DNA from 3 places in the Escherichia sp. MAL-1 genome. Region 2 is predicted to be linked to each of the others. Evidence: riboswitches for the same ligand, from Rfam matches in the RefSeq annotation. Region 2 holds a riboswitch; each other region holds the start of a gene.
The links. Region 2 has a riboswitch for thiamine pyrophosphate ahead of thiB (thiamine ABC transporter substrate binding subunit). Riboswitches for the same ligand answer to the same signal wherever they lie in the genome.

Region 1 (7,838 bases), 2.3 Mb from region 2:
CGCCATTAGGTTGTTTGCTTCCGGCGCGTGATGTTGATTCCTTTATTGATGATGTAGCGCTGGCGTCCAGCCCGACCCATAAATCCGATCTGGCGGTTGCAGGCGCGGTAGTCATCGCATGGGCGATTTCTCGTGCCATTGACGGAGAAAGCTGGTCAGCGATTGTTGATTCCCTGCCTTCAATTGCGCGACATGCACAGCAAAAACGCATCACTACGTTCAGCGCCTCACTGGCGGCGCGGCTGGAGATTGCGCTGAAAATTGTGCGCAATGCCGACGGCACCGAATCCGCCAGCGAACAGCTTTACCAGGTCGTTGGCGCAGGTACCAGCACTATTGAGTCCGTTCCGTGCGCCATTGCGCTGGTTGAACTGGCACAAACCGACCCGAATCGCTGCGCCGTCCTGTGCGCTAACCTTGGCGGCGACACAGACACCATCGGCGCTATGGCGACGGCGATTTGCGGCGCGTTGCATGGCGTTAACGCTATCGATCCTGCATTAAAGGCGGAACTGGATGCGGTAAATCAGCTTGATTTCAACCGCTATGCCACAGCGCTGGCGAAATATCGTCAACAACGGGAGGCGGTATGAGCGACGCTCGATTACACACGCTGCTGCCTGAATTAACCTCGCGTCAGCCGGTGATGGTCGTCGGCGCGGCGGTCATTGATGTGATCGCCGACGCTTATGCCCTCCCCTGGCGTGGGTGCGATATCGAACTGAAGCAGCAGAGCGTTAACGTTGGCGGCTGCGCACTGAATATTGCCGTGGCGTTAAAGCGCCTCGGCATCGAAGCGGGTAACGCCTTGCCGCTCGGTCAGGGCGTGTGGGCGGAGATTATTCGCAACCGGATGGCAAAAGAGGGCTTAATCAGCCTGATCGATAACGCCGAAGGTGATAACGGCTGGTGTCTGGCGCTGGTTGAGCCGGATGGCGAACGCACTTTTATGTCATTCAGCGGTGTGGAAAATCAGTGGAATCGCCAGTGGCTGGCGCGATTAACCGTTGCGCCTGGCAGCCTGCTCTATTTTTCCGGTTATCAACTGGCCTCGCCCTGCGGCGAATTGTTAGTGGAATGGCTGGAAAAGCTGCAAGACGTGACGCCGTTTATCGATTTTGGCCCACGTATTGGCGATATCCCGGACGCATTACTGGCGCGGATCATGGCCTGTCGACCTTTAGTGTCACTCAATCGTCAAGAGGCTGAGATTGCCGCCGAACGTTTTGCTTTATCCGCAGAGATAACAACACTTGGCAAGCAATGGCAGGAGAAATTTGCCGCGCCGTTGATCATTCGTCTCGATAAAGAGGGCGCATGGTATTTCAGCAACGACGCTTCTGGCTGCATTCCGGCATTTCCCACGCAAGTTGTAGACACTATTGGGGCGGGCGACAGTCATGCAGGTGGCGTACTTGCCGGGCTGGCCTCTGGTCTGCCACTGGCGGATGCCGTATTACTGGGCAATGCAGTGGCGTCGTGGGTTGTCGGGCATCGCGGCGGTGATTGTGCGCCAACGCGCGAGGAACTACTCCTCGCACACAAAAACGTATAGATCGCTGCGACAGTGGCTAATGCTGTACTCAATAGGCCGTTGCTGTTGGTCAAGCGCCACTTGCTTGATCACCAGCACCGGTATTTTGCTATCTAACTGAATATGTGACTGAAACTCGGCATCCGGCATCCGGGCGCTAACGCGGGAACGCGTACGTTGTGGGTAAATGTGCTGGCTGCGGAAATAGTCATAAAGTGAAATCCCGATGGCATCAACATCATGAATTAAATGCGCCGGAACCCACGATTCCTCAATCGATACCGCTTCTTCATCGACATAGCGAATACGCTTAAGCAAAAAGACATCACTTCCTGCTTCGACCGCCAGCTGCTGCGCGACTTCTTCGGGACATTTCACGACACGCTTGTTAACCCATAGCGTATCGGGCTTTTTCCCGCGCAATACCACCTGCTGAGAAAAACCTCGCGCTTCTTTCAACGAGTATTCGAAGATGTTGTTGATCTGCGTGCCGTAACCGCGCGAACGCGTCACCACACCCTCTTCTTCCAGCGCCTGCATCGCCTTGCGCACCGTAATGCGCGAAACGCCGGTTAACTGACTTAAATCACGCTCACCGGGCAAAATATTGCCATGCTCCAGCACCCCGCTGCGCACGGCATTTTTTACCGTTTCGGCAAACTTAATATAAAGCGGCGTGTTATCCGCCGCTAAAATACGTTCGTTCAGTTGGGCAATCAGCTGGGTATGCGCTTGTTCCATTTGTCTTTTTCCTGCCAGGGAGTCTGGTGGGAGTATATCACTGCTTCTTATTTAAGGCGTTTCTTTAATCCCATCAACGAATCCCTGCAACTCCTCCACCGTGCCATTAAACACATTAAAATCCACCGGACCATTGATGCCATCTACCTGTCCACGGTCGGAATGCTGCCAGAAGCGCCAGGCCATGCCGTCATTGTCCGGACGACGTTGATAGTAGTGAGCCACCCACCACGGATATTCATTGAAATAGCCCGCCAGATTCGTGTGATAAAAAACGGCTCCTGAGTAAATAATCTGCTTTTTCCCCGTACTTTTTTCGACCATTTTTAGCCACTGACTTACCCTCTTGCGTAATTCTTTTGCCGATAATTTTCCTCGCTCTTCTACGTCCAGTACCGCAGGGAAATCGCCTTGTGAGAAATCTACCGTTTGCAGAAATAATCGCACCTGAACCGGTGCTGCTACCGACGGGGAGAAATAATGATATGCCCCGCGCAGCAGGCCATTTTCGCGGCTTAGTTGCCAGTTACGCGAAAAATAGGGGTCCACCAGCTTTTCTCCTTCCGTCGCCTTAATAAAAGCAAACTGTAAGCGGATACCGTTGTCGCGCATTTTTGCCACCCGCTGCCAGTCGATCCGCTCCTGCCAGCGCGAAACATCTATTCCGTGAATGGTGTAACTGGCAGGAATGCGAATAGCGAAAGATTTAACCGGGCGATAACCGTAGAAGTGGATGTAGTCTGTAATCTGAACTGCTGTCGAATAGAAAAAATTCACCGTCTGACGCGGATAAATTGCAACGATGGAAATTAGCCCAAGAGCGCATAATAGAGAGGTGAGTTTTTTTCGACTGGTAATTCTTAGCTGCATTGGTTTCATCCCTGAATGTCAGTGCCAAAGGCTGACAATAACCAAAGCAGCTATAGTACGGTGCTCACCACCAGGCGTGGAAGTGGTGAACCGGACCAATACCGTGACCAACTTCCAGCGTGTCGGCCTGGGCTAACGCCGATGAAAGCCAGCTTTTTGCCTCCTGTACGGTGTCAGCCCAGTTTGTATGGCGCGGGCGTAGTGCAGCCAACGCCGCAGAGAGTGTACAACCAGTGCCGTGGGTGTTTTTGGTCATAATGCGCGGTGCGGTAAACCGTTGTTCACCCTCGCGGGTAAACAGCCAGTCCGGGCTTTGCTCATCATCCAGATGACCACCTTTCATTAGCACTGCGCCACAGCCCATCGCCAACAGCGATCGCCCTTGTTCCAGCATTTCCTGTTCGGTGCGCGCGTGTGGCGCGTCGAGCAAGGCGGCAGCTTCGGGCAAGTTTGGCGTTATTAATGAAACCTGTGGCAATAATCGACTGCGCAGCGTAGCAACCGCCGAAGGTGAAAGCAGCGGGTCGCCGCTTTTTGCCAGCATAACGGTGTCGAGTACCACGTTTTGGATCTGATAACGTTGCAACCGTTCTGCCACCGCTTCAACAATATCGGTTTCCGCCAGCATACCGATTTTAGTGGTATCGATTCGCACATCGCTGAACACCGAATCGAGCTGGGCGGCGACAAAATCAGGCTCAATGCGATACACCGACTGTACGCCACGGGTATTTTGCGCCACCAGTGCAGTAATAACTGAGCAACCATAAGCGCCAAGTGCCGAGAAGGTTTTAAGATCGGCCTGAATCCCCGCACCACCACTCGGATCAGTACCGGCAATCGTCAGAGCGTTAATTCGTTTCATGCCTGCACCTCCTGCGTCAATTGCCAGAGCGCATCAAGGAAATGTGGAACAAAACTGCCTGGCCCCTCGCTTCTGGCGACTGCGCGTTCTCCGGCTTGTTTCATCCAGTGACAGGCAGATGCGACATTTTCCAGCGTATCGCCTGGTAACGCACAGCAGGCAGCGACAACCGCCGATAATGCACAGCCAGTTCCTACCACTTTGGTCATTAACGGATCACCACCGTGAATACCAATGATACGATGTCCATCGGTAACATAATCCATCTCGCCAGTGACCACGACGATTGCGCCAGTTTCCCGTGCCAGTGTTTGTGCAGCGGGTATCGCGTTAGCTGCGGCGTCAGTGGTATCCACTCCCCGTCCGCCATTAGCAATGCCAGCTAATGCCATGATTTCCGAAGCATTACCACGTATCGCTGCCGGTTTAAAAGATAAAAGTTCATGACAAAAATGGCGGCGATAATCGAGCGCACCCACCGCTACTGGATCAAGCGTCCAGGGTGTTTGAGAGCTTTTTGCTTGCTCAACGGCAGCACGCATCGCCTGAGCGCGTGGCTGCGTCAGTGTGCCAACGTTAATCAACAAGGCACTGGCGATAGCCGCAAACTGACTGGCCTCTTCGGTTTCGATAACCATCGCTGGCAATGCACCGAGCGCCAGCAAGGTATTGGCGGTAAAGGTTTGCACCACATCATTGGTCATGCAGTGCACAAGAGGGGAATGTTGGTGAAAAAGGTGTAACGCGTGCGCAGATTGCGCTGAACCCAGCAGGTCGACTTGCATAGTTTGCTCCTGCCATAACGTGAAGAAGCAATGACCTGGTGGTCCGTGACTTCCCTACGCTGGCATTATCCAGATCAGGTGATACGGGTATTTCTCAGCCTTCACGCAGAAGGGCACCCCGAGTCGTTTGGTTGCGATGATAAATCGCAGAGGAGGATGGTAATGTCCAGCGCACGCGTTGTAAACGAGGAAAAACGGCAGTTTTACAATCGCGTTAATAAATTATTTGATATATGAATCCAGCACCTTCAGAACGACATCCAGATCTTCTTCACGTTTTAGCTCATCCCCCTGGTGAACGATGTGTTCCGTCAGATGACCTTTAATCACTTCCCGCATCAGACCGTTTACCGCGCCACGGATAGCAGCAATCTGTTGTAAAACTGCAGCGCATTCGTGCGGCTCGTCGAGCATTTTCTTGAGCGCCACGACCTGGCCCTGAATCTTACTGGCACGCGCTTTCAGTTTCTGTTTATCACGGATTGTATGAGACATGGCAACACCTGGTTAACAAGAATATGAAAAATCATAGCACTATTAATCTACTGGGGGGTAGTATCAGGTACTGGGGGGGAGTAGAATCAGATTGCCGAATTAATACTAAGAATTATTATCATGACCGAATTTACAACTCTTCTTCAGCAAGGAAACGCCTGGTTCTTCATCCCCAGCGCCATCTTACTTGGTGCGCTTCATGGCCTGGAACCAGGGCACTCAAAAACGATGATGGCGGCGTTTATCATCGCCATCAAAGGCACCATTAAACAAGCGGTGATGCTCGGACTGGCAGCAACTATTTCGCATACCGCAGTGGTCTGGTTAATTGCCTTTGGCGGGATGGTGATCAGCAAGCGCTTTACTGCTCAATCAGCAGAACCGTGGCTCCAGCTGATTTCCGCAGTGATCATTATTAGCACCGCGTTCTGGATGTTCTGGCGTACCTGGCGCGGCGAACGCAACTGGCTGGAGAATATGCACGGGCATGATTATGAGCATCATCATCACGATCACGAACATGGCGAGTATCAGGATGCCCATGCACGAGCCCATGCCAATGACATTAAACGACGCTTTGATGGTAGAGAGGTCACCAACTGGCAAATTTTGTTATTTGGCTTAACCGGTGGCCTTATCCCCTGCCCGGCAGCAATTACCGTGCTGTTGATATGCATTCAGTTGAAAGCCCTGACACTGGGCGCAACACTGGTCGTCAGTTTCAGCATTGGCCTGGCGTTAACGCTTGTCACCGTAGGCGTTGGCGCAGCAATCAGCGTTCAGCAGGTCGCAAAACGCTGGAGCGGATTTAACACTCTCGCTAAACGCGCCCCCTATTTTTCCAGTCTGTTGATTGGCTTAGTCGGTGTGTATATGGGCGTACATGGCTTCATGGGCATAATGCGATAACTCAATCCTTTAGGCTTGCATGTTATCTTCAGCCCAGGATGATTCTTAAATCAGCTATTTCCGCTGACTCTCTGCTCGCTAAGGATGCTTTTAGGGCATCCTTTCATTTACACTTTTTACGAAATCATGGGATCACTAACAAAATATCGCTTGTCAGTTATATTGTATGGCAGGAAAGATATGCGACTGATATTACAGATCCCCAAAGTGGAGAGTTTATGACCATTAAAAATAAGATGTTGCTGGGTGCGCTTTTGCTGGTTACCAGTGCCGCCTGGGCCGCACCAGCCACCGCGGGTTCGACCAATACCTCGGGAATTTCTAAGTATGAGTTAAGTAGTTTCATTGCTGACTTTAAGCATTTCAAACCAGGGGACACCGTACCAGAAATGTACCGTACCGATGAGTACAACATTAAGCAGTGGCAGTTGCGTAACCTGCCCGCGCCTGATGCCGGGACGCACTGGACCTATATGGGTGGCGCGTACGTGTTGATCAGCGACACCGACGGTAAAATCATTAAAGCCTACGACGGTGAGATTTTTTATCATCGCTAAAAAAAGCCCCCTCATCATGAGGGGGAAATGCAGACACCTTGTTATTTTTTATTATTAGCCACTTGCTCGTCTTGCTTGTTATTAGTCGTATTTCACGTTGATTAATGCGGTTGCCTCCAGTGCGCCAGATTTAACTTTGTTTGTATCGTAGACGTAGTAACTGGCTGTTATCGGAATTGAAACCGTTGTATCTGTAAGTTTTGACTTCGCCGCAACTTCCTTTAAATTTGTATATCCTTTACTGCTGTTAGTGATATTTAAAAGTGTGACTGGCGAACCATTACTTTCAAGAATAAATCCTACGCCATTATCTTCCGCACCTTTCAGTATTGTGTTGCTGTTGGTTAACAAGTCAGAACTTGATAAATACACCTGCATTTTCCGTGATGTTTGATTTTGTTGACCTAATAAATTTTTACAACGCAGAATAATATCCCCTTGTTTACTATTTATTGTTGCTTTGTTACCTGTGGCTGGTAATTGTGAAACGGGAATACTGTCTAAAGTAATTAATAAATCGTCCGGTTTGCAGGTTGTGGTTATCGGGTTGTATGACAATGTCAGATTAAAGGAATAGACACCTGCATTTTGTGCCAATGCATTTCTGTAGCTATTTACACATGCATCCCGGTGATGCTGCCAACTTACTGATTTAGTGTATGATGGTGTTTTTGAGGTGCTCCAGTGGCTTCTGTTTCTATCAGCTGTCCCTCCTGTTCAGCTACTGACGGGGTGGTGCGTAACGGCAAAAGCACCGCCGGACATCAGCGCTATCTCTGCTCTCACTGCCGTAAAACATGGCAACTGCAGTTCACTTACACCGCTTCTCAACCCGGTACGCACCAGAAAATCATTGATATGGCCATGAATGGCGTTGGATGCCGGGCAACAGCCCGCATTATGGGCGTTGGCCTCAACACGATTTTACGTCACTTAAAAAACTCAGGCCGCAGTCGGTAACCTCGCGCATACAGCCGGGCAGTGACGTCATCGTCTGCGCGGAAATGGACGAACAGTGGGGCTATGTCGGGGCTAAATCGCGCCAGCGCTGGCTGTTTTACGCGTATGACAGGCTCCGGAAG
Region 2 (7,838 bases):
CGTTTGTTGTGGCTGACGCCGTTGATTTCTGCCATCGGCGTGGTGGCGCTGGTGGTGTTAATTCGCCACCCGTTGATGCCGGTGTATATCGATATTTTGCGTAAAGTGGTTGGGGTTTAGGGGATTGTCTTGTGCGGGTTGCCTGATGCGACGCTGACCGCGTCTTATCAGGCCTACAAAACGCACTGTCCGTAGGTCGGATAAGGCGTTCACGCCGCATCTGACAGTGCATACTAACCCGTAATCCCCAATAGTGCTGAAGCACTCGCCTTACCGCTCAACAACTCATTGGTCTTACCCTGCCAGGCGATGCGCCCGTCGGCGACCACCACCGAGCGCGTGGCGATCCGCGCGGCATCTTCCACACTGTGTGACACCATCAATAACGTCATTTTTTGCTGCTGGCAGCTCGTGCTCACCAGCGTCAACATCTCCTGGCGTAGTGCCGGATCGAGCGCAGAGAACGGTTCATCGAGCAATAAAATCGGCTGTTCGCGTACCAGACAACGTGCTAACGCCACTCGCTGTCGCTGACCGCCGGAAAGCTCGCCAGGTAACCGCGCCATTAAATTATCAATCCCCATCTGGCGGGCGATAGCGTGCATTTTCTCCTGCTGTGCCGCGTTCAGTTTCAATCCCGGATTTAGCCCCAGCCCGATGTTCTGCGCGACCGTCAGGTGACTGAACAGGTTGTTTTCCTGAAACAGCATCGACACCGGACGGCGTGACGGCGGCGTCGTGGTGTGATCAACGCCGTCGATAGTCAGCGAACCGCTGGCTGGCGTCAGAAAACCGGCGATCAAATTCAGCAGGGTACTTTTACCCGCGCCGCTTGGCCCGAGGATTGCCACCTGCTCGCCGCGTTCTACCGTTAAGCTAAAACGCATCGGCAAATGGTGATAAAGCCAGGTGATATCAGTCAGTTTTAACATTTCGCCCCGGTAGTTTTTCAATCACGGTAAACAGCAGAAAACAGAGTAGTAGCAGAATTAACGCGGTGACCGCACCGTCCTGGCTGCGATAGGAGCCAATTTGCTGGTAGAGATAAAACGGCAGGGTACGGAAATCATCGTTACCGAACAACGCCACTACGCCAAAATCACCAATCGACAGCACGCAGGCAAAAGCCAGCGCCTGCGCCAGTGGACGTTTCAGGGCGCGCAGCTCGACCACTTTTAAGCGCGACCAGCCTTCAATGCCCAGCGACTGACACAACATACTGTAGCGGGCGGTGATATCGCGCATCGGGTTTTCCAGTACTTTCAGCGCATAAGGGATCGCCATTAACGCATTGGTGAAAATCACAATGCCGTCAGCAGATTGCGGCAGGCCAATGGTGTTGTTGAGCAGTAAAAAGAAGCCGGTAGCCAGCACAATCCCCGGCATGGCGAGAATCAACATGCCGCTCATCTCCAGCGCCTGACCCGCCAGCATTTTCTGCCGCGCCCGAAGTTCGCGACTGCTCCATAGCAGCATCATGGTCAGCACTACGCACAATACACCTGCCGCCAGCGCAATACGCAACGAGGTCCACAGCGCCTGCCACAGCACCGGTTGTGCCAGCACTTCCGGCAACTGGCGATTTAGCCCATCGACGATCACCGCCAGCAACGGTGGCAGCAACAGCAGCAGCGCCAGCACAATTAACACCGTGTCGCAAATGCGGCTATGCAGACGATCGTCCGGGTCGCGCCAGCCTTGCAGCAGCGTGGTGCCTGGCGCAATGGCCTTACTCAATCGCTGACTCAGCAGCACCAACCCGAGGCAACACACCATCTGGATCAGCGCCAGCATCGCCGCGCGGGCAGGATCGTAGTCGTAACTCAGCGCCTGATAGATTGCCAGCTCGATAGTGGTTGCCTGCGGACCGCCGCCCAGCGACAGCACGGTGGCGAAGCTGGCGAAACAGAGCATAAAGATAAGCGCGGCAACCGGCGGGATTTGTCGCCGTAGCCACGGCCATTCGATGAAGCGGAAAAAATGCCAGCCGCGCATCCCAAGCTGGGCGGCAAGCTGACGTTGCTCGCCGGGAATGTTTTCCAGTGCCTGGAGTAATAAGCGGCTCGCCATCGGTAGATTAAAAAATACGTGCGCCAGCAAAATACCTTGCAGGCCGTAGGGCGAAAAGGTCCACTCCAGACCGAGCGATTGGCAGAGCGATGCCAGCCAGCCCTGACGACCATAGACGCTAAGAATGCCGAAAACAGCAACCAGCACCGGGAGGATCAAGGTCATTGCGCACAGACGCAACAGCGCCAGCCGACCCGGAAAGCGCCTGCGATAGAGTGCGCGGGCGAGGAATATCGCGGGTACGACAGAGAGCAGCGCCGAGAGAAACGCCTGCCAGAAGGAGAAGCGCACCACATGCCACAGGTAGCTGTCCTGCCAGATTGCCACCCAGTTACCCTGCGGCGCGTTCCACCACAGGGCGAGAAACGCCGCGAGCGCAACCGCTACCACCAGCGTGGCGGCGCTTACACCTGGAATTAACCAGCCGGGAATTAACGGCTGACGGCGCGTTGCCATTCGCTAATCCATGCCTGACGTTGTGCCGCCACTTCGGCTGGCGTGAACTCCAGCGTGGTTGCTGGTTTGGTCAATTGTTCAAACCCGGCAGGCAGCGTGACATTTGCCACCGGATACATCCAGTTGCCGGTTGGGATCGCATTCTGGAAAGCCGGAGAAACCATAAACTGGAGAAATTTTTGCGCCAGCTCCGGCTGCTTGCTGGCAGCGGTGCGGGCGGCGACTTCCACCTGCAGATAGTGACCTTCGCTAAAGTTCGCGGCGGCGTAGTTATCTTTTTTCTCTTCGAGAATGTGATAAGCCGGAGAGGTGGTGTAACTCAGTACCAGATCGCTTTCACCTTTTAAAAACAGGCCGTAGGCTTCGCTCCAGCCTTTGGTGACGGTGACAGTTTTCTTCGCCAGTTTCTGCCAGGCCTGCGGGGTGTCATCGCCATAGACTTTTTGCATCCACAACAGCAGACCCAGCCCCGGCGTACTGGTGCGCGGATCCTGATAAATCACTCGCCAGTTTTGATCGCTCTCAACCAGCTCTTTCAGGCTTTGGGGCGGGTTTTTCAGTTTGTTCTTGTCGTAGACGAAGGCGAAGTAGCCGTAATCAAGCGGTACGAAAGTGTCATTATTCCAGCCGCCGGGAACGTTAATGGCATCCGCTGCCACGCCGCTTTTGGCAAACAGTCCGGTTTTACTGGCGGCGTCTAACAGGTTGTTATCCAGCCCCAGAACTACATCGGCTTTGCTGTTTTTGCCTTCCATCCGTAGACGGTTGAGAAGCGAAACGCCATCTTCCAGCGCCACCAGTTTCAGTTCGCAATTACAGTCGGCTTCAAAGGCTTTTTTAACCACCGGACCAGGCCCCCAGTCGGCGGCGAAGGAATCGTAGGTATAAACAGTCAGAACGGGTTTAGCGAAAACGGGCGCTGTGCACAGCAACAGCAGGGGCAGACATTTTTTTAACACTTTGCACCTCAAAAAAGAGTGGCAAAGGACTTGAGAAGGAGCCTCAAATCCCTTCGCCGGCGTTATCCGGATCAGGTTCGACGGGTATTTTCTCAGCGCACGCGTTTGCGTGGCACCCCGTTGAGAACGGCGTTAGTGTAGTGATTTTGTTATCAACCAGCAATCATGGATCCGGTGGCGCAAACCACGCTGATTTAAAATCGAACCAGCCGAGGGTGTTCATGCGCAGGCCGCGCATACTGCGTTGCCCCTGAATGATCAGCCAGTGGTGCAATAATGGCACCATCGCTTTGCTGGCGACCAGTTGCTGGCACCAGTTCGCCAGATTCATCTCGCCATTGCGCCAGCGAGCAGCGTCGGCTTGCCAGTCAATGGGAATGCAATGTTGTAGCAGTGGCACTTCGCATAAATGTGCGAAAACAGAGAAGTCCAGCGGCAGGGTAAAGTTGGCGCTGTTTAGCCAGATATCACTTTCGATCTCTCCTGTATGCCACTGATCGTAGTCGATCTCTTTGATTTCCAGCGTGACCTGGTGACTTGCCAGAATCTGCTGCATGATCCCGGCAATCACCCGATGCTCACTGTGATCCTGATAAAAGGTTAGGGTGAGGCTTTCCAGACCAGCCGGTTTTTCGCTCTTTATGGTGCGGGCATGGTGCCAACGGGGGAGCAGTCCATAAGCCGGGAACCACAGTTGCTGGTACTGTTCCTCAGCGAAATAGACCAGATTAGTTGGAGAAAGCACATAGCTTACCCAGTCCCTGACTTGCTGATTCGCCCCGCGATGGGTGCGGCTGTCGAATAGTAAATAGTAGCAACCTTCCTCCAGGCGGCTTTCAATCTCTTTTTCCTCGCCCTGTGGACCTTTTAGCATCAGACCTCCGGCTGGCTCGTCGGCAATTTCCGGCAGAACCCAGACGTTAACTTCGTCGATTAATGCCCGGTAACCGAAGAAGTCATCGAATGCCTGAATTTTCAGTTGATTGGTGCTGTTGCGGATCACCGCATACGGACCGGTGCCGATGGGATGGCTGGCAAAGTTACTGAGGGTTTCCCATTCGCGCGGCAGGATCATCGCCGGAACTTGCCCCAGCAATAACGGTAACCAGCGGTCCGGTTGCGTGAGATGGATATCCAGCGTCCAGGGCGTCGGCGACACAATGTCAGCAATATGCGAATAGAGCGGCAGCGTATTGATTCGTTTTAAAGAGGCGATCACGTCGTCCATTTCCAGTTCACGACCATGATGAAAATGGACTCCTGGACGCAAAAAGAAACGCCAGTGAAGCGGTGATATTTGCTGCCAGTGGTGGGCGATGTCTGCTTCCAGTTCCCCATTTTCCTCATTTATGCGCGTTAGCGAACTGAAGATTTGCCGGGCAATATGGGTTTCGGAACGGCGCAATGCGCTGCCAGGTAGCAGATTACGCAACGGACGATAGTAGAGCACGCGCAGGATGTGCCGCCCCTGGCGGAAGCTGCGGCCCAGATGAGAAACCAGCATTTGCCGCACAGTCGCTTTGTCGCCAACCAACTGTACTAGTTGGTCGATACGATCCTGCTCCAGCAGGTCTTCCGCCCGCTGTTGCTGAAGCGCCAGCCCGGTATAGAGGAATGTCAGACGCGAGCGTTTACCGCGCCCGACTTCCGCTTCCCACGTCAGCCAGCCGCGATCCTGCATGGTGTTGAGCAGGGTACGCATATGACGACGCGAGCAGCTCAATAACGCTGCCAGTTCGTTGAGCGTTGTGTCCTGCGATTTACCCTCGCAGCATTGCCACAGGCGGATGAACTGTTGTTGCAGACGAGCAGATGGCATAAAAGGGGAACTCCTGCGCAAAAGACAGCAATTTTATTTTCCCTATATTAAGTCAATAATTCCTAACGATGAAGCAAGGAGGTGCCCCATGCGTCAGTTTTATCAGCACTATTTTACCGCGACAGCGAAGTTGTGCTGGTTGCGTTGGTTAAGCGTCCCACAACGATTAACCATGCTTGAAGGACTGATGCAGTGGGATGACCGCAATTCTGAAAGTTGACTTGCCTGCATCATGTGTGACTGAGTATTGGTGTAAAATCACCCGCCAGCAGATTATACCTGCTGGTTTTTTTTATTCTCGCCGCGCTAAAAAGGGAACGTATGATCTGGATAATGACGATGGCTCGCCGTATGAACGGTGTTTACGCGGCATTTATGCTGGTCGCTTTTATGATGGGGGTGGCCGGGGCGCTACAGGCTCCTACATTGAGCTTATTTCTGAGTCGTGAGGTTGGCGCGCAACCTTTCTGGATCGGACTCTTTTATACGGTGAATGCTATTGCTGGGATCGGCGTAAGCCTCTGGTTGGCAAAACGTTCTGACAGTCAGGGCGATCGGCGAAAACTGATTATATTTTGCTGTTTGATGGCTATCGGCAATGCGCTATTGTTTGCATTTAATCGTCATTATCTGACGCTTATCACCTGTGGTGTGCTTCTGGCATCTCTGGCCAATACGGCAATGCCACAGTTATTTGCTCTGGCGCGGGAATATGCGGATAACTCGGCGCGAGAAGTGGTGATGTTTAGCTCGGTGATGCGTGCGCAGCTTTCTCTGGCATGGGTTATCGGTCCACCGTTGGCCTTTATGCTGGCGTTGAATTACGGCTTTACGGTGATGTTTTCGATTGCCGCCGGGATATTCACACTCAGTCTGGTATTGATTGCATTTATGCTTCCGTCTGTGGCGCGGGTAGAACTGCCGTCGGAAAATGCTTTATCAATGCAAGGTGGCTGGCAGGATAGTAACGTACGGATGTTATTTGTCGCCTCGACGTTAATGTGGACCTGCAACACCATGTACATTATTGATATGCCGTTGTGGATCAGTAGCGAGTTAGGATTGCCAGACAAACTGGCGGGTTTCCTGATGGGGACGGCAGCTGGACTGGAAATACCAGCAATGATTCTGGCTGGCTACTATGTCAAACGTTATGGTAAGCGGCGAATGATGGTCATAGCAGTGGCGGCAGGAGTACTGTTTTACACCGGATTGATTTTATTTCATAGCCGTCTGGCGTTGATGACGCTGCAACTTTTTAACGCTGTATTTATCGGCATTGTTGCGGGTATTGGGATGCTATGGTTTCAGGATTTAATGCCTGGAAGAGCGGGGGCAGCTACCACCTTATTTACTAACAGTATTTCTACCGGGGTAATTCTGGCTGGCGTTATTCAGGGAGCAATTGCACAAAGTTGGGGGCACTTTGCTGTCTACTGGATAATTGCGGTTATTTCTGTTGTCGCATTATTTTTAACCGCAAAGGTTAAAGACATTTGATGACGTGGACGATAGCGGAAAGCCCGGTCATTTGACCGGGCAAGGGGATTAATTCATAAACGCAGGTTGTTTTGCTTCATAAGCGGCAATGGCGTCGTCGTGCTGCAAGGTAAGCCCAATACTGTCCAGACCGTTCATCATGCAGTGGCGGCGGAAGGCATCTATGGTAAAGCGATAGGTTTTCTCTCCCGCTTTCACCTCTTGCGCTTCCAGATCCACGTCGAAATGGATCCCCGGATTGGCTTTCACCAGCGCAAACAGTTCGTCCACTTCTGCATCGCTTAATTTCACCGGCAGCAGCTGGTTGTTAAAGCTATTGCCGTAGAAGATGTCAGCAAAACTCGGCGCAATCACCACTTTAAAACCGTAGTCGGTCAATGCCCAGGGCGCGTGCTCACGCGAGGAGCCACAGCCGAAGTTTTCTCGTGCCAGCAAAATGGAAGCGCCCTGATACTGCGGGAAGTTCAGCACGAAGTCCGGGTTTGGCTGTTGGCCTTTTTCATCCAGAAATCGCCAGTCGTTAAACAGATGCGCGCCAAAACCAGTACGGGTCACTTTCTGCAAAAACTGTTTCGGGATGATTGCATCGGTATCGACATTGGCGGCATCCAGCGGAACCACCAGGCCTGTGTGTTTGATAAATTTCTCTGCCATGGTGTGCTCCTTATTTAATGTTGCGAATGTCGGCGAAATGGCCGGTCACAGCCGCGGCGGCAGCCATTGCCGGGCTGACCAGATGCGTGCGCCCGCCGCGCCCCTGGCGGCCTTCAAAGTTACGGTTGCTGGTGGAGGCACAACGTTCGCCCGGATTCAGCCGGTCGTTGTTCATCGCCAGACACATTGAGCAGCCAGGTAAGCGCCATTCAAAACCGGCTTCAATAAAGATTTTATCCAGACCTTCCGCTTCCGCCTGGGCTTTTACCGGGCCAGAGCCGGGAACCACCAGTGCCTGCACGCCTGGCGCGACTTTTCGCCCTTTGGCGATCTCCGCTGCCGCGCGTAAATCTTCAATGCGCGAGTTGGTACAGGAACCG
Region 3 (7,838 bases), 560 kb from region 2:
GGATTTGTCGTTGCAGATTGCTTAAATGCACATCGTCGTCATCTGCCAGTACCAGCGTCCCGACGCCAGCGCCCGCCAGGTACAGCGCAGCAGGTGTACCCAGCCCGCCCAGACCGATAATCAGCACCTGGCTGTCGAGCAGTTTTTGCTGCCCGTCCAGAGCGATATCGTCGAGCAGGATTTGGCGGCTATAACGCATAAAGTCACGGTCATTCATCGCCAACTCCTGCAATTTCCAGCAACTGTGCCGTTGCCAAACGCCAGTCTGCGGCTTGAGTAATGGCGCTGACGACGGCGATACTGCCGACACCCGTTGCTATCACCGCAGGCGCGCGTGCCAGACTGATACCGCCAATCGCCACGGTGGGATAATCCGCCAGTCGCTCAACATGCCGTGCCAGCTGTTCCAGCCCCTGCGGTGCAGAAGGCATCTGTTTGGTTTGCGTCGGGAACACATGTCCCAGCGCGATATAAGAGGGGCGTGCTGCCAGCGCGACGTCGATTTCCATATCGTCATGTGTCGAAACGCCCAGCCGCAGGCCTGCCGCGCGGATGGCATTGAGATCGGTGGCTTGCAAATCTTCCTGCCCCAAATGGACGCCATACGCCTGATGCTTGATCGCCAGCCGCCAGTAATCGTTGATAAACAATCGCGCGTTATAGCGGCGGCCCAGCGCAATTGCCGCCACGACATCGGCTTCCACCTCTTCATCGCGCCGATCTTTGATGCGTAGCTGGAGAGTACGTACGCCTGCATCCAACAGACGTTCGATCCACTGTACACTGTCCACCACCGGGTACAGTCCTGAACGAAAAGGTACAGGAGGAAAATCAGGCTGATACATCACGCTTCCTCCTTACGCAGGTAGATTTCTCCGCCTCTGGCACGGAAGTTCTCCGACATATCCGCCATTCCCATTTCAATAGTTTGCGTGGCGGCGTAATCACGCACTTCCTGGCTGATTTTCATCGAGCAGAATTTCGGCCCACACATGGAGCAAAAATGGGCGACTTTACCTGACTCTTGCGGCAGGGTTTCATCGTGATAAGCGCGGGCGGTAAACGGGTCGAGGGCCAGATTAAACTGGTCTTCCCAGCGAAATTCGAAGCGGGCTTTCGACATGGCGTTATCGCGAATTTGCGCGCCCGGATGCCCTTTCGCCAGGTCAGCGGCGTGGGCGGCAATCTTATAGGTGATAAGCCCCTGCTTAACATCTTCTTTATTGGGCAGACCCAGATGCTCTTTTGGCGTTACGTAACAGAGCATCGCGCAGCCAAACCAGCCAATCATCGCCGCACCAATCCCCGACGTGAAGTGGTCATAGCCCGGCGCAATATCGGTAGTTAGCGGCCCCAGAGTGTAAAACGGCGCTTCGTGGCAGTGCTCTAACTCCTCGGTCATATTGCGGCGGATCATCTGCATCGGCACGTGGCCTGGGCCTTCAATCATCACCTGCACGTCATATTCCCAGGCAATTTTGGTCAGTTCGCCCAGCGTATGCAGCTCGGCAAACTGCGCTTCATCGTTGGCGTCCTGAATAGAACCGGGGCGCAGACCGTCGCCCAGCGACAGCGAAACGTCATAAGCGGCACAGATTTCACAAATTTCGCGGAAGTGTTGATAGAGGAAATTTTCCTGATGATGGGAGAGGCACCATTTCGCCATAATCGAACCGCCGCGAGAGACGATACCGGTCAGGCGTTTCGCGGTCATCGGCACATAGCGCAGCAGTACGCCCGCATGGATAGTGAAGTAATCCACACCTTGCTCGGCCTGTTCCAGCAGCGTGTCGCGGAACGCTTCCCAGGTAAGATCTTCGGCGATCCCGTTAACCTTCTCCAGCGCTTGGTAGATCGGCACTGTACCGATCGGCACCGGGCTGTTACGCAAAATCCACTCGCGGGTTTCGTGAATATAGCGACCGGTGGAGAGATCCATCACCGTATCCGCTCCCCAGCGGGTGGACCATACCAGCTTTTCCACTTCTTCTTCGATGGAAGAGGTGACCGCTGAGTTGCCGATATTGGCGTTAACTTTTACCAGGAAGTTACGGCCAATAATCATCGGCTCCGATTCCGGATGATTAATGTTGGCCGGGATAATCGCACGTCCGGCAGCAACTTCATCACGGACAAATTCCGCAGTGATATTTTCCGGCAGACGTGCGCCAAAGCTCATTCCCGGATGCTGGTGGCGTAAAACTTCGCTACGGATGCGCTCGCGGCCCATATTCTCGCGGATGGCGATGAATTCCATTTCCGGTGTGATGATGCCCTGGCGGGCGTAGTGCAGTTGGGTGACGCGGCGTCCTGTTTTGGCGCGTTTTGGCGTTAATAAGCCGCTAAAACGTAGCTCGTCGAGGCCATCATCTGCCAGCCGCGCTTTAGTGTAATCGGAACTGCGCACGGTAAGTTCTTCGGTATCGCCGCGCGCATCGATCCATGGCTGGCGTAGTTTTGCCAGCCCTTGCTGCACGTTAATGGCAATCTGCGGATCGCCATACGGGCCGGAGGTGTCGTAGGCCGGAATCGCTTCGTTTTCTTCGTACTGCGGCTGTTCTTTGCTGCCGCCAATTAGCGTCGGGCTAAGCTGGATCTCACGCATCGGCACGCGCACGCCGGGTTGTGTGCCAGTGATATAAATGCGTTTTGAGTTGGGAAAGGCGGTGCCTTCCAGGGTGTCGATAAAATGTTGGGCCTGGGCGCGCTGTTCGCGGCGGGTCAGTTTTGTTGCAGACATAGCTCATTCCAAAAAGTTAAGGACGTGGCTTGTCAGACGACGGATGAAGCAAGAGACGATCGCCGCAAAGGCGATGCGATAGCAGATTAACTCTTGTTCCCTTCGCAGGTATTAGCCTGATCAGGTTCCGCGGATCCCGAATAAACGGTCTCAGCCAGTTAAGGCACTCCGACAAGAAATTAGCCCCCACAAACGGGGCGTTGAATGTAAATTACGCGTTAACAGCGCAGAACTCAAGCAGGATGTTTGACGCGGGCGGCGTCAAGCACCAGCAGAATCAGCTTATCTTCCAGCACAAAGCGCGCTTCCAGCGCCTCGCCGATGTCAGATAAAACCTGTTGAAACTCAAGGTAATTATCATGATCGATGGCGGTTTCCAGGCTGGAATCGTAGTAATCCATAATCTGTTGGGTATTGGCTTCGAGTTGCGGCCAAATCTTCGCGGCGCGCGCGAGTTGCCCGTTGCCTTCCAGCTTATGAAGAATGCGCTCATAAATACTGAAATGTCCGGCAGACAAGTAATCGACCAGGCTCTGACAAAAATCATCAAGGGCTTTTTCGTTTAGCCTCATGTACGATTCTTTGCCAGGCTTAATGCCAACCAGATTGTAGTAAGCCACGAGCAGATGCTTACGTACATGTAGCCAGCGATCAACCAGTTTGTTACTTCCTCTGACGCGCTCCGTCAGGTTATCGAGCTGGTTAAGCATGATTGACTCCGCAAGTTTGTATTCAAAAACTGCTCAGTGAGAAATGTAAAAACCATGTTAAACATGCCAGTGATGCAAAGGTAGTGCAAGAGCTATGGATCGTATAATTGAAAAATTAGATCACGGCTGGTGGGTCGTCAGCCATGAACAAAAATTATGGTTGCCGAAGGGAGAATTGCCATATGGCGAAGCGGCAAATTTCGATCTTGTGGGTCAGCGCGCACTACAAATCGGCGAATGGCAGGGGGAACCTGTTTGGTTAGTACAACAGCAGCGGCGTCACGATATGGGGTCGGTACGTCAGGTCATTGATCTCGATGTTGGGCTGTTTCAACTGGCCGGACGAGGCGTACAACTGGCGGAGTTTTACCGATCGCATAAATACTGTGGTTACTGCGGGCATGAAATGTATCCGAGCAAAACCGAATGGGCGATGCTGTGCAGCCATTGCCGTGAGCGTTACTACCCGCAAATCGCCCCCTGCATTATTGTTGCCATCCGTCGCGATGATTCGATCCTCCTCGCCCAGCATACCCGCCATCGTAACGGTGTCCATACGGTACTTGCCGGATTCGTCGAAGTGGGCGAAACCCTCGAGCAGGCGGTCGCGCGGGAAGTGATGGAAGAGAGCGGAATTAAAGTTAAAAACTTGCGTTATGTGACTTCCCAGCCGTGGCCGTTTCCTCAGTCTTTAATGACCGCGTTTATGGCGGAATATGACAGCGGCGACATCGTGATCGACCCGAAAGAATTGCTTGAGGCGAACTGGTATCGCTATGACGATTTGCCGTTACTCCCGCCGCCCGGCACCGTAGCGCGCCGTCTGATAGAAGATACTGTGGCGATGTGTCGGGCAGAGTATGAGTGATGATACACTGACCGCCTGACGCACTAAGGAACAGCCAAAATGACCGAACTTAAAAACGATCGTTATCTGCGGGCGCTGCTGCGCCAGCCCGTTGATGTCACTCCAGTATGGATGATGCGCCAGGCGGGTCGCTATCTACCGGAATATAAAGCCACGCGCGCCCAGGCGGGCGATTTTATGTCGCTGTGCAAAAACGCCGAGCTGGCGTGCGAAGTGACTTTGCAACCGCTGCGTCGCTACCCGCTGGATGCGGCGATCCTCTTTTCCGATATCCTCACCGTGCCGGACGCGATGGGGTTAGGGCTCTATTTTGAAGCCGGAGAAGGTCCGCGTTTTACCTCGCCAGTCACCTGCAAAGCCGACGTCGATAAACTGCCAATTCCGGACCCGGAAGATGAGCTGGGTTACGTGATGAACGCGGTGCGTACCATTCGTCGCGAACTGAAAGGCGAAGTGCCGCTGATTGGTTTTTCCGGCAGCCCGTGGACGCTGGCGACCTACATGGTGGAAGGCGGCAGCAGCAAAGCGTTCACCGTGATCAAAAAAATGATGTATGCCGATCCGCAGGCGCTGCACGCTCTACTCGATAAACTGGCGAAAAGCGTCACTTTGTATCTGAATGCGCAGATTAAAGCCGGTGCTCAGGCAGTGATGATTTTCGACACCTGGGGCGGTGTGCTTACCGGGCGCGATTATCAACAGTTCTCGCTCTATTACATGCATAAAATTGTTGATGGTTTACTGCGTGAAAACGACGGTCGCCGCGTACCGGTCACGCTGTTTACCAAAGGCGGCGGACAGTGGCTGGAAGCGATGGCAGAAACCGGTTGCGATGCGTTGGGCCTCGACTGGACAACGGATATCGCCGATGCGCGCCGCCGTGTGGGCAATAAAGTCGCGTTGCAGGGTAATATGGATCCGTCGATGCTGTACGCGCCGCCTGCCCGCATTGAAGAAGAAGTAGCGACTATACTTGCAGGTTTCGGTCACGGCGAAGGTCATGTCTTTAACCTTGGTCACGGCATCCATCAGGATGTGCCGCCAGAACATGCTGGCGTGTTCGTGGAGGCAGTGCATCGACTGTCTGAACAATATCACCGCTAAGGAGTGATTATGGATCTCGCGTCATTACGCGCTCAACAAATCGAACTGGCTTCTTCTGTGATCCGCGAGGATCGACTCGATAAAGATCCACCGGATCTGATCGCCGGAGCCGATGTCGGGTTTGAGCAGGGCGGAGAAGTGACGCGAGCGGCGATGGTGCTGCTGAAATATCCCTCGCTTGAGCTGGTGGAGTATAAAGTTGCCCGCATCGCCACCACCATGCCTTACATTCCAGGTTTTCTTTCCTTCCGCGAATATCCTGCGCTGCTGGCAGCGTGGGAGATGCTGTCGCAAAAGCCGGATTTAGTGTTTGTCGATGGTCATGGGATCTCGCATCCTCGCCGTCTTGGCGTCGCCAGCCATTTTGGCTTATTGGTGGATGTGCCGACCATTGGCGTGGCGAAAAAACGGCTCTGCGGTAAATTCGAACCGCTCTCCAGCGAACCGGGCGCGCTGGCCCCACTGATGGATAAAGGCGAGCAGCTGGCCTGGGTCTGGCGCAGCAAAGCGCGCTGTAACCCGTTGTTTATCGCTACCGGCCATCGGGTCAGCGTGGACAGCGCGCTGGCGTGGGTACAACGCTGCATGAAAGGCTATCGTCTGCCGGAGCCAACGCGCTGGGCGGACGCGGTGGCCTCGGAACGTCCGGCGTTCGTGCGCTATACAGCAAATCAGCCCTAATTCAGGTAAACTGCGGATAATTTCCGTATTTGAGAACTCAACATGTTACAAAACCCAATTCATCTGCGTCTGGAGCGCCTGGAAAGCTGGCAGCATGTCACTTTCATGGCTTGCTTATGCGAACGCATGTACCCCAATTACGCCATGTTCTGCCAGCAAACCGGTTTTGGTGATGGGCAAATTTACCGTCGCATTCTCGATCTCATCTGGGAAACGCTGACCGTTAAAGACGCAAAAGTAAATTTCGACAGCCAACTGGAGAAATTTGAAGAAGCGATTCCTTCAGCCGACGATTTCGATCTGTACGGCGTTTATCCGGCAATCGATGCATGCGTGGCGTTAAGTGAACTGGTCCATTCGCGTTTGAGTGGTGAAACGCTCGAACACGCGGTGGAAGTGAGTAAGACCTCCATCACGACCGTTGCGATGCTGGAAATGACTCAGGCTGGTCGCGAAATGAGCGATGAAGAGCTTAAAGAAAACCCAGCTGTAGAGCAAGAATGGGACATTCAGTGGGAAATATTCCGACTTTTAGCTGAGTGCGAAGAACGCGATATCGAGCTGATAAAAGGCCTTAGGGCAGACCTGCGTGAGGCGGGTGAGAGCAATATTGGTATAATTTTTCAGCAATAAGACCAGAAAACGTGATTTAACGCCTGATTTGTCGTACCTGGAGTCTTCCCTTTCGCCCCCCGTCTGGTCTACATTTGGGGGGCGAAAAAAAGTGGCTATCGGTGCGTGTATGCAGGAGAGTGCTATTCTGGCATTTCCGTCGCACTCGATGCTTAGCAAGCGATAAACACATTGTAAGGATAACTTATGAACAAGACTCAACTGATTGATGTAATTGCAGAGAAAGCAGAACTGTCCAAAACCCAGGCTAAAGCTGCTCTGGAGTCCACTCTGGCTGCAATTACTGAGTCTCTGAAAGAAGGCGATGCTGTACAACTGGTTGGTTTCGGTACCTTCAAAGTGAACCACCGCGCTGAGCGTACTGGCCGCAACCCGCAGACCGGTAAAGAAATCAAAATTGCCGCAGCTAACGTACCGGCATTTGTTTCTGGCAAGGCACTGAAAGACGCAGTTAAGTAAGATTGCGTGGCAGTGAACAGTTTTAACGAAGGGGTGGTTTCACCCCTTTTGTCTTTCTGGCGTCGATCATTGATGCTGGCAGGTGCGCTGTTTCTCACTGCCTGTAGCCACAACTCTTCACTTCCTCCCTTTACCGCCAGTGGATTTGCTGAAGACCAGGGCGCGGTACGCATCTGGCGAAAAGACAGCGGCGATAATGTGCATCTGCTTGCCGTGTTTAGCCCGTGGCGCAGTGGCGATACCACGACGCGAGAGTATCGCTGGCAGGGCGATAACCTCACGCTCATCAATATCAATGTTTACAGCAAACCGCCGGTGAATATTCGCGCGCGTTTTGACGATCGCGGTGATCTGAGCTTTATGCAACGTGAATCCGATGGGGAAAAGCAGCAGCTTTCTAACGACCAAATCGATTTATACCGTTATCGTGCTGATCAGATCCGCCAGATTAGCGATGCCTTACGTCAGGGGAGAGTCGTGCTGCGCCAGGGGCGCTGGCATGCGATGGAACAGACCGTGACCACCTGCGAAGGGCAAACCATTAAACCTGATTTAGATTCGCAGGCGATAGCGCATATCGAGCGCCGCCAGAGCCGCTCTTCTGTTGATGTCAGCGTGGCATGGCTGGAAGCGCCCGAAGGTT

Region 1: another riboswitch for thiamine pyrophosphate. It lies ahead of thiM (hydroxyethylthiazole kinase); the one in region 2 lies ahead of thiB (thiamine ABC transporter substrate binding subunit).
Region 3: another riboswitch for thiamine pyrophosphate. It lies ahead of thiC (phosphomethylpyrimidine synthase ThiC); the one in region 2 lies ahead of thiB (thiamine ABC transporter substrate binding subunit).

The regions. Positions count from the first base shown of each region.
Region 1 is NZ_CM129609.1:1,776,765-1,784,602, reverse strand. Features, by position in the region: gene ACU8XX_RS08590 (ADP-ribosylglycohydrolase family protein) at 1-593, shown strand, start outside; gene ACU8XX_RS08585 (carbohydrate kinase family protein) at 590-1,555, shown strand; gene ACU8XX_RS08580 (GntR family transcriptional regulator) at 1,529-2,275, opposite strand; gene ACU8XX_RS08575 (glycoside hydrolase family 25 protein) at 2,327-3,145, opposite strand; gene thiD (bifunctional hydroxymethylpyrimidine kinase/phosphomethylpyrimidine kinase) at 3,210-4,010, opposite strand; gene thiM (hydroxyethylthiazole kinase) at 4,007-4,795, opposite strand; TPP riboswitch at 4,830-4,926, opposite strand; gene rcnR (Ni(II)/Co(II)-binding transcriptional repressor RcnR) at 5,018-5,290, opposite strand; gene rcnA (nickel/cobalt efflux protein RcnA) at 5,411-6,199, shown strand; gene rcnB (Ni(II)/Co(II) efflux transporter accessory subunit RcnB) at 6,418-6,756, shown strand; partial or broken gene ACU8XX_RS08545 (fimbrial protein) at 6,838-7,383, opposite strand; one part of gene ACU8XX_RS08540 (IS1-like element IS1A family transposase) at 7,441-7,690, shown strand; one part of gene ACU8XX_RS08540 (IS1-like element IS1A family transposase) at 7,690-7,838, shown strand, end outside.
Region 2 is NZ_CM129609.1:4,071,616-4,079,453, reverse strand. Features, by position in the region: gene ACU8XX_RS20390 (DedA family protein) at 1-120, shown strand, start outside; gene thiQ (thiamine ABC transporter ATP-binding protein ThiQ) at 234-932, opposite strand; gene thiP (thiamine/thiamine pyrophosphate ABC transporter permease ThiP) at 916-2,526, opposite strand; gene thiB (thiamine ABC transporter substrate binding subunit) at 2,502-3,485, opposite strand; TPP riboswitch at 3,516-3,615, opposite strand; gene sgrR (DNA-binding transcriptional regulator SgrR) at 3,649-5,304, opposite strand; gene sgrT (glucose uptake inhibitor SgrT) at 5,393-5,524, shown strand; gene setA (sugar efflux transporter SetA) at 5,626-6,804, shown strand; gene leuD (3-isopropylmalate dehydratase small subunit) at 6,853-7,458, opposite strand; gene leuC (3-isopropylmalate dehydratase large subunit) at 7,469-7,838, opposite strand, start outside.
Region 3 is NZ_CM129609.1:4,629,831-4,637,668, reverse strand. Features, by position in the region: gene thiF (thiazole biosynthesis adenylyltransferase ThiF) at 1-217, opposite strand, end outside; gene thiE (thiamine phosphate synthase) at 210-845, opposite strand; gene thiC (phosphomethylpyrimidine synthase ThiC) at 845-2,740, opposite strand; TPP riboswitch at 2,821-2,921, opposite strand; gene rsd (sigma D regulator) at 2,974-3,450, opposite strand; gene nudC (NAD(+) diphosphatase) at 3,545-4,318, shown strand; gene hemE (uroporphyrinogen decarboxylase) at 4,358-5,422, shown strand; gene nfi (deoxyribonuclease V) at 5,432-6,103, shown strand; gene ACU8XX_RS23095 (YjaG family protein) at 6,146-6,736, shown strand; gene hupA (nucleoid-associated protein HU-alpha) at 6,923-7,195, shown strand; gene ACU8XX_RS23085 (DUF1481 domain-containing protein) at 7,208-7,838, shown strand, end outside.